One region of the Streptomyces sp. NBC_00829 genome, then DNA from elsewhere that is predicted to be linked to it. Evidence: predicted binding sites of a transcription regulator. Region 1 holds the regulator's gene; the other holds the start of a gene.
The links. The regulator HspR, encoded in region 1, represses chaperone genes until heat shock. The targets are predictions, from matches to a motif close to TTGAGNNNNNNNNNCTCAA.
Positions count from the first base shown of each region.

Region 2: a site for HspR is predicted at 2,061-2,079, ahead of lon (endopeptidase La). Genes of this name have one in related genera too.

Region 1 covers NZ_CP108867.1:3,828,177-3,832,592, reverse strand. Annotated here, with positions in the region: gene dnaK (molecular chaperone DnaK) at 1-596, shown strand, start outside; gene grpE (nucleotide exchange factor GrpE) at 593-1,243, shown strand; gene dnaJ (molecular chaperone DnaJ) at 1,274-2,458, shown strand; gene OG293_RS16605 (heat shock protein transcriptional repressor HspR) at 2,460-2,921, shown strand; gene OG293_RS16600 (helix-turn-helix transcriptional regulator) at 3,280-4,263, opposite strand.
Region 2 covers NZ_CP108867.1:2,581,763-2,586,178, forward strand. Annotated here, with positions in the region: gene lon (endopeptidase La) at 1-2,038, opposite strand, end outside; gene OG293_RS10670 (hypothetical protein) at 2,279-2,815, shown strand; gene OG293_RS10675 (rhomboid-like protein) at 2,989-3,795, opposite strand; gene OG293_RS10680 (spermidine synthase) at 4,056-4,416, shown strand, end outside.

The DNA.
Region 1 (4,416 bases):
ACAAGAAGCTCGGGATGTTCGAGCTGACCGGCCTGCCGCCGGCCCCGCGCGGGGTCCCGCAGATCGAGGTCGCCTTCGACATCGACGCCAACGGCATCATGCACGTGACCGCGAAGGACCTGGGCACGGGCAAGGAGCAGAAGATGACCGTCACCGGCGGCTCCTCGCTGCCGAAGGACGAGGTCGACCGGATGCGCCAGGAGGCCGAGCAGTACGCGGACGAGGACCACCGCCGCCGCGAGGCCGCCGAGTCCCGCAACCAGGGCGAGCAACTCGTCTACCAGACCGAGAAGTTCCTCAAGGACAACGAGGACAAGGTCCCCGGCGATGTGAAGTCCGAGGTCGAGACCGCGCTCACCGAGCTGAAGGAGAAGCTCAAGGGCGAGGACACGGCCGAGATCCGCACCGCCACCGAGAAGGTCGCCGCGGTCAGCCAGAAGCTCGGCCAGGCGATGTACGCCAACGCCCCGACCGAGGGCGGCGCCCCCGGCGCCGACGCGCCCGGTGGCGCAGGCCAGTCCGCCGACAACGCCGACGATGTCGTGGACGCCGAGATCGTCGACGACGAGAAGGACGCCAAGGGTGGTGCCGCGTGACGGAGGAGACCCCGGGCTTCGACGAGAAGCCCGACGTCCCCTCCGGCGCCACCTCTGACGACGCCGCCGAGTCCGCCGAGTCCTCCGCGAAGGAGGGCCCGGCGGCCCCGGCAGGGGACGCAGCAAAGATCGTCGGCCTGACGGCGCAGCTGGACCAGGTCCGTATGGCGCTCAACGAGCGCACGGCAGACCTCCAGCGGCTCCAGGCCGAGTACCAGAACTACCGCCGTCGTGTGGAGCGCGACCGGATCACGGTCAAGGAGATCGCCACGGCGAGTCTGCTGACCGAGCTCCTGCCCGTGCTCGACGACATCGGCCGCGCCCGTGACCACGGGGAGCTGGTGGGCGGGTTCAAGTCGGTTGCCGAGTCTCTGGAGACCGCGGCGGCCAAGATGGGCCTGCAGCAGTTCGGCAAGGAGGGCGAGCCCTTCGACCCGACGATCCACGAGGCTCTGATGCACAGTTACGCACCGGACGTCACCGAGACCACATGCGTCGCGGTGCTGCAGCCGGGGTATCGCATCGGCGAGCGCACCATCCGCCCCGCGCGGGTGGCCGTGGCCGAGCCTCAGCCGGGCGCGAGCCCGGCGGCCTCGAAGGAAGAGACTCCGACCGACGAGGAGAGCGGTGGCCCGGACGAGGGCTGACGCAATGATGGTCCGAGAGGAGGGACGTCGATGAGTACGAAGGACTTCGTCGAGAAGGACTACTACAAAGTTCTCGGCGTCCCGAAGGACGCCACCGAGGCCGAGATCAAGAAGGCGTACCGGAAGCTCGCCCGCGAGTTCCACCCGGACGCCAACAAGGGCGACGCCAAGGCGGAGGAGCGCTTCAAGGAGATCTCCGAGGCCAATGACATCCTCGGTGACCCCAAGCGGCGCAAGGAGTACGACGAGGCGCGTGCGCTCTTCGGCAACGGCGGCTTCCGCGCCGGACCCGGTGGCGCGGGAGGACAGTTCAACTTCGACCTGGGCGACCTCTTCGGGGGTGCCCAGGGCGGCGGCGCTCAGGGCGGAGCCGGCGGCTTCGGCGGCGGTCTCGGCGATGTGTTCGGCGGCCTGTTCAACCGCGGCGCCGGCCCGGGTACGCGTACCCAGCCGCGCCGCGGCCAGGACATCGAGTCCGAGGTGACGCTCAGCTTCACCGAGGCGGTCGACGGGGCCACGGTCCCGCTGCGGATGTCCAGCTCGGCCGCGTGCAAGGCCTGTTCGGGCACCGGCGACAAGAACGGCACACCCCGGGTATGCCCGACCTGCGTCGGCACCGGTCAGGTCTCGCGCGGCGGTACCGGCTCCTTCTCGCTCACCGACCCGTGCGTGGACTGCAAGGGCCGCGGGCTGATCGCGCAGGACCCCTGCGAGGTCTGCAAGGGCAGCGGGCGCGCCCGCTCCTCGCGCACCATGCAGGTCAGGATTCCGGCGGGCGTCTCCGACGGCCAGCGGATCCGGCTGCGCGGCAAGGGGGCGCCGGGCGAACGAGGCGGCCCGGCGGGCGACCTGTATGTGGTCGTGCATGTCGACGCCCACCCCGTCTTCGGCCGCAGGGACGACAACCTCACCGTCACCGTGCCCGTCACCTACACGGAGGCGGCGCTCGGCGGCGAGGTGAAGGTGCCGACCCTCGGCGGTCCGCCGGTCACCCTGAAACTGCCCGCCGGTACGCCGAACGGCCGTACGATGCGAGCCCGCGGCAAGGGAGCGGTCCGCAAGGACGGCACCCGCGGCGACCTGTTGGTCACCGTCGAGGTCGCGGTTCCCACGGAGCTCAGCGACAAGGCGAAGGAAGCGCTGGAGGCCTACCGCGAAGCCACCGCGGACGAGGACCCGCGGGCCGAGCTGTTCCAGGCCGCGAAGGGAGCATGAGATGGACGGTCGTCGCCGGCAGTATTCATCCGTCAACAGGGCCTACGAGCTGACCGAAGAGTCGCCGGTGTACGTCATCTCGGTGGCGGCCCAGCTCTCCGGTCTGCATCCGCAGACCCTGCGGCAGTACGACCGACTCGGTCTCGTCTCCCCCGACCGCACCGCCGGACGGGGCAGGCGCTACTCGGCCCGTGACATCGAACTGCTGCGCACCGTCCAGCAGTTGTCGCAGGACGAGGGCATCAACCTGGCCGGAATCAAGCGCATCATCGAGCTGGAGAACCAGGTCGCGGCGCTCCAGCAGAGGGTGGCCGAGCTGTCGGCCGCCGTCGAGGGAGCGGCTGCGGCGATGCAGCAGCGCGAGGCCCAGGTGCATGCCTCGTACCGGCGCGATCTCGTGCCGTACCAGGATGTGCAGCAGACGAGCGCGCTGGTGGTCTGGCGCCCGAAGCGCTCCGAGTAGTCCGGGCTTCACGCTCACCGATCGCCGGAAGGCTCCACGCGAGCCTTCCGGCGATCGGCGTTCGCGGCCCCGGCGGGCCTCCCGCATCCGTCCGGGCGCGGCCCTCGCAGGCCGCCCCGCAGTCGTCAGGACGCGCCGGAGGCGGCTCCCGCCCTTCCGGGCCACCGGACCGCCCGGGGAGCGTCAGGGGGCCTCCTGCGCCTGCGCGGCAGGCCGGCAACCACCCCCGGGCGCAGGGGAGTTTTCCGGCCGCATTGCATGTGCGCCCCGGGGGCCCGATTCAGGCGATCCGGGGCATCGCGGCGGCCGGACCGGCCCTGCGTCCCTCCGCCCGCCGCGAGTGGGTGCCCCGGCCCGGTCAGGAGTCGTGCTCCAGAACCCCCGACTGCGCTATCAGATAGCCCAGCTGAGTACGGCTGCCGCTGCCCAGCGACGAGCCCAGCTTGGCGATGTGAGCCCGGCAGGTACGGACGTTCATCCCCAGCCGCCGCGCGATGGCCTCGTCCACATGGCCCTCGACCAGCAGTTTGGCGATGGAGCGCTGGACGCCCGTGATGCCGTCCAGGTCCGGGCCGTACGAGACCGGCTCCTCCCACGGGATGCCGTGCAGCCAGAACTGCTCGAAGACGCCGACGAGATACTCGACGATCCCCTTGTGCCGCAGCTCCAGCGCGGAGAGCCGGTCGCTGCTCGCCGGGATGAAGGCCACGCGCCGGTCGATGATGATGAGCCGCTCGATGATCTCCTCCAGCGTGCGCACCTCCACTCCGGACGGCCCGACCTGCTCCATGTAGGCGAGTGTCGCGGGGTGGTGACGGGCCGTGTGCTGGTAGAGCGTGCGCATCCGCACGCCCCGCTCGATCAGCGGTTCCACCCTGCGCAGAGCCTTCTCCAGGATGTGCGGCTGGCGCCCGCTGCCGGGCTGCACCGTGAGAAGCTCCTCGGTGCAGTCTGCGGTGACTTGGTCGAGTGTTGTGTTGATGCGGTTGAGGCCCTCGAGGACGGTAATTCCTTGTGGGACGGTGGAGTTCTGCGCGGTGAACGCCATGAATGGCTCAAGAGCATCGGTCAGAGCGACAGTTCGTCGTCTGCGCTCTTGGATCTCCCGCTCAATGGGGTGTATCAGCTGTGTCAGCGCAGTGGTTGGCGGGACGGGGCGGAGCCACTGAGCGTCGTCGGGATCCGGGTGCAGCAGGGCGAGATCGAAGAGGCAGGGTGTTGCTTCCGCCTCTGACCGGGCTATACGCCCGGTGCGCAGTGCGGTGATGTACAGACTTTTCCCCGCCTCGCACAGCTCGCCGTCTGCGTGAGGGTGTCCCGTTTCGCCCTCATTAGATGGCATATGCACCCCCTCAGGCTCCTGCATTACAGGAACATGATGCCTGCCGTCGCTGGTGCAAGCGTTCGGAGTGAGACATCGTCTTATGCGCGGGGGAGGAGGAATGATCAAAAGAGGTGGAGATCACCCATGTCTAGGACGCTACGTGCTCTTTGT
Region 2 (4,416 bases), 1.2 Mb from region 1:
GATCGGCCACCGGCAGCTCCAGTTCCGCGCCGTGCGAGCGCAGGAAGCTCAGCGCGATCTGGGCGGACTCCTTCATCACGTCGCCGAGCTGTCCGGTGAGGGTCAGCCCCGCGGCGCCCGTCTCCGGGTCGGCGAGCGACGCCTCTACGAACAGGACGTCTCCGCCCGCGCCGGTGACCGCGAGGCCGGTGGCCACACCGGGCACGGCCGTACGGCGCTCGGCCGGGTCCTGCGCGGACTCGGGCACGTGGTGCGGCCGTCCGATCAGGGCGCGCAGCTGCTCGGCACCGATGGTGAACGGCAGCTCCTGGTCGCCCAGTTCGTGCTGGGCGGCGACCTTGCGCAGCAGCCGGGCCACCGAGCGCTCCAGGTTCCGCACGCCCGCCTCGCGGGTGTACTCGCCCGCGAGCCTGCGCAGCGCCGAGTCCTCCAGGACGACCTCGCCGGGTTCGAGACCCGCACGCTCCAGCTGACGCGGAAGGAGGTGGTCCCGGGCGATGACGACCTTCTCGTCCTCGGTGTAGCCGTCCAGCCTGACCAGTTCCATCCGGTCGAGCAGGGCCTCGGGAATCGCTTCCAGGACGTTCGCCGTGGCCAGGAACACCACGTCGGACAGGTCCAGTTCGACTTCCAGGTAGTGGTCGCGGAACGTGTGGTTCTGCGCCGGGTCCAGGACCTCCAGCAGGGCAGCCGCGGGGTCGCCGCGGAAGTCGGAGCCGACCTTGTCGATCTCGTCGAGCAGGACGACCGGGTTCATCGAACCGGCCTCCTTGACGGCCCGGACGATCCGGCCGGGTAGCGCGCCGACATAGGTGCGCCGGTGGCCCCGGATCTCCGCCTCGTCCCGGACGCCGCCGAGGGCGACCCGGACGAACGTGCGGCCCATGGCGTGCGCGACGGACTCGCCGAGCGAGGTCTTGCCCACGCCGGGCGGGCCGACGAGCGCGAGAACCGCGCCCCCGCGCCGCCCGCCGACCACGCCCAGCCCCCGGTCGGCGCGGCGCTTGCGTACCGCCAGGTATTCGGTGATCCGTTCCTTCACGTCCTGCAGGCCCGCGTGCTCGGCGTCAAGGATCACCTTGGCGCCCTGGATGTCGTACGCGTCCTGCGTGCGCTCGTTCCACGGCAGTTCGAGGACGGTGTCGAGCCAGGTGCGGATCCAGGAGCCCTCGGGACTCTGGTCACTGGAGCGTTCGAGCTTCTCGACCTCCTTGAGCGCGGCCTCGCGCACCTTCTCGGGGAGGTCGGCGGCTTCCACGCGGGCGCGGTAGTCGTCGGACTCGTCCGCGGGGTCGGCCGCCCCGCCGTTGAGTTCGCGCAGTTCCTTGCGTACGGCTTCGAGCTGGCGGCGCAGCAGGAATTCGCGCTGCTGTTTGTCGACGCCCTCCTGGACGTCCTTGGCGATGGACTCGGCGACGTCCTGCTCGGCGAGGTGCTCGCGCAGTTGCTCGGTGGCGAGCTTGAGGCGGGCCACCGGGTCGGCGGTCTCCAGCAGGTCGATCTTCTGTGCGGTGGACAGGAAGGGGGAGTAGCCGGAGTTGTCGGCGAGCTGGGAGACGTCGTCGATCTGCTGGACGCGGTCCACGACCTGCCAGGCACCGCGCTTTTTCAGCCAGTCGGTGGCGAGTGCCTTGTACTCGGTGACGAGCTCGGTGACCGAGCCGGGCAGGGGGTCGGGCACGATCTCCTCGATACGGGTGCCCTCGATCCAGACCGCGGCGCCCGGGCCCGTGGTCCCCGCGCCGATCCTCACCCTGCCCCGGCCGCGGATGAGCGCGCCGGGGTCGCCGTCGGAGAGCCGGCCGACCTGCTCGACGGTTCCGAGCACACCGGTCGCGGCGTACGTCCCGTCGACGCGCGGAACAAGCAGCACCGTCGGCTTGCTGGTGCCACTGGACCGCGCGGCGGCCTGTGCGGCCTCCACCGCGGCCCGTACGTCGGTGTCGGACAGGTCGAGCGGCACCACCATTCCGGGCAGCACGACCTCGTCATCGAGCGGCAGCACGGGCAAGGTGAGCGGTGCGGACATCGAAGCCATGATCTCCCCTTTGGCAGTCAAGTTGAGCTGTATGGACTCAATGCACTGGGGGGCGGAGTTGTTCCCCGCGATCCGTTCGCTCTGAGCGATCACCACCCCCGCCCGGCGCGCCCGGCGCTCTACGGCTCGCCGGGCCGGCAGCCGCAAGGGCCGCTCGCCGGAATCATCCGCGGAAAGGCGGCCCGATCGCCCATACTGCGAGCGATGAGCCCATGCCCGGAAGCGGGAGGTGCGCGACGGATGAGGCGAGACCGGTTCGGGGCGGCGGGGGTGCTGCTGGCGGCGCTCCTGGCGGCGGGATGCACGCCCGGCACGAGCGGCGAGGAGGACGACGGTTCACGGGCCCCGCGGCCCACCATCGCGTCACCGTCCCCCTCCGCCCCGCCCTCGACCTCCCAGGCCCCCGGGGGAACTGCCTCCCCCACGGCCTCCGCCCCGACCCCGGCGACCCCCGCGCGGACCCTGGTCGAGATGACCGTCACCGGAGGCATCGCGGGCGTACGGAACCGGCTGGTCGTCCGCGACGACGGCACGTACACCACATCGTCGAAGGCCGGACCCGGTGGCGCGGGGCGGATGACGCCCGCGGAGCTGACGAAGCTGCGCGGCGCCCTGGAGAAGGCGGATTTCGCGCGTCTGCCGAGCGAGAGCCACGGGAGTCCGGTCGCGGACGGCTTCACCTACCGGATCACCTACGCCGGCCACACCGTCACCACGGACGACACCGCACGGGTGCCCGCCCTGCGCGAGGTGTTCGCGGCACTGCCCGAGCGGTGACGGCGTCGAGCAGCGACGGGCGCGGGGCCGGGTGGGACGGGGCTGGGGCGGGGCCGGGTGGGACGGGGTGCCGGGGCGGTGATGCCGCCGGACCCGTTCGATGAGCCGGGTCCTGTTGGCGCCCGGGCCGTATCCGCCCGTTCAGCCCTTCGGACAGGCGCCGGCGGCGGAACTCATCGGCGGTGGAGCACGAATCCGCCTCGCCGGGCACCCCAGCGGCGGACCAGCGGCCAGCAGGCGATTCCGGCCAGCAGGGCGAGCGGATGGCCCCAGTTGGTGAGCGGGTCCGTCATGTCCAGCAGGTCCTGGACCAGCAACAGCGAGACGAAGCCGAGCAGCGTCCCGCGCGGGACCGGGCCGAGCAGCCCGGCCAGCGCGCCGATGCTCGCCATCAGGCCGAAGCTGATCCCGTAGTCGAGGCGGTGCAGGGAGCTGACCGGCAGATCCCCGGTGACCACCCAGACCGCGACGGGAATCTCGGTCGCCAGGGTCGCCGCGACATGCCCGGCCAGAAACACCCCGGCCGTGCGCCAGCCGCCGATACGGCGCTCCAGCGCGGTGAGGGTGAAGAAGAAGGCGACGGCGTACGGCGATGCCAGGCCGCCCGCGATCCACATCGCGCTGGCGCCGAGAACGAGTAGCGGGGTATCGGCCAAATGGGCGACATCGGTACTGGATCCGCGGAGAAGGGTGGAGACCGTGGCGGGGTCGCCGTACTCCGCGAAGAGCGAGGTGACCACCAGCACGAGGACGTAGCCGAAGGTGAACGGTGTGCCGGTCGGCGTGGGAAGCAGCTGGAGCGCGTGGCGCCAGGCCGGCCGCCGCAGTTGGGGCAGGGGTCTCGCGGCAGGCAGGGGCGTCGCCGCGGCCCGGGGAGCGAGCACGGGCGTCGCCGCCCGCGTCGGAACGGTCCGCTGGGCAGGAATGCCGCCCAACAGCTCCCGGCCCGTGGCCGGATCCCGCGTCGTCAGCTGGTCCACGCGTGAGGCCCCTCTCGTTCCAAGCCCCCGAACAATCACCACCCAACGCGATCACCATGACCCCCGTCTATGACGTGCGCCACACAGAGCAACCTTCACAGGTTCGCGTGCGTCGTGGGCACGTCAGCCCCAGGGGCACCGCCCGCCCCAGGAGCAGACCCATCCGCCTCCGGACCGGCTCAATCCATTTGTCCCGCTCGCCCGACCCCGACACGATGGCCACCGACACGCTTCCGACCCGTGGCCCGGAGGTCATCGCCATGCCGCCTCACGCCGACGCCCCCGTCACCCTCGACCGCCGCGAGGGGCCCCACGGAGAGGTCGTCCTGCGACGGCGCGGCGAGCACCACGAGATCATCGCGAACGGGTGCTTCCTGATGGACACCTCCAACGGCCGCTCCGAGCGGCTGCTCGTCGACGCCGCGTACGACGCGCTCGGCGCGCACGAGGACGGACCCGCCCTCCTCATCGGCGGACTCGGTGTCGGCTTCTCCCTCGCCCACGCCGCCGCGAACCCCCACTGGAGCCGTATCGCGGTCGTCGAGCGCGAGCAGGCGATCATCGGCTGGCACCTCGCGGGCCCCCTCGCACGCATCTCCGAAGACGCGCTCGCCGACCCCC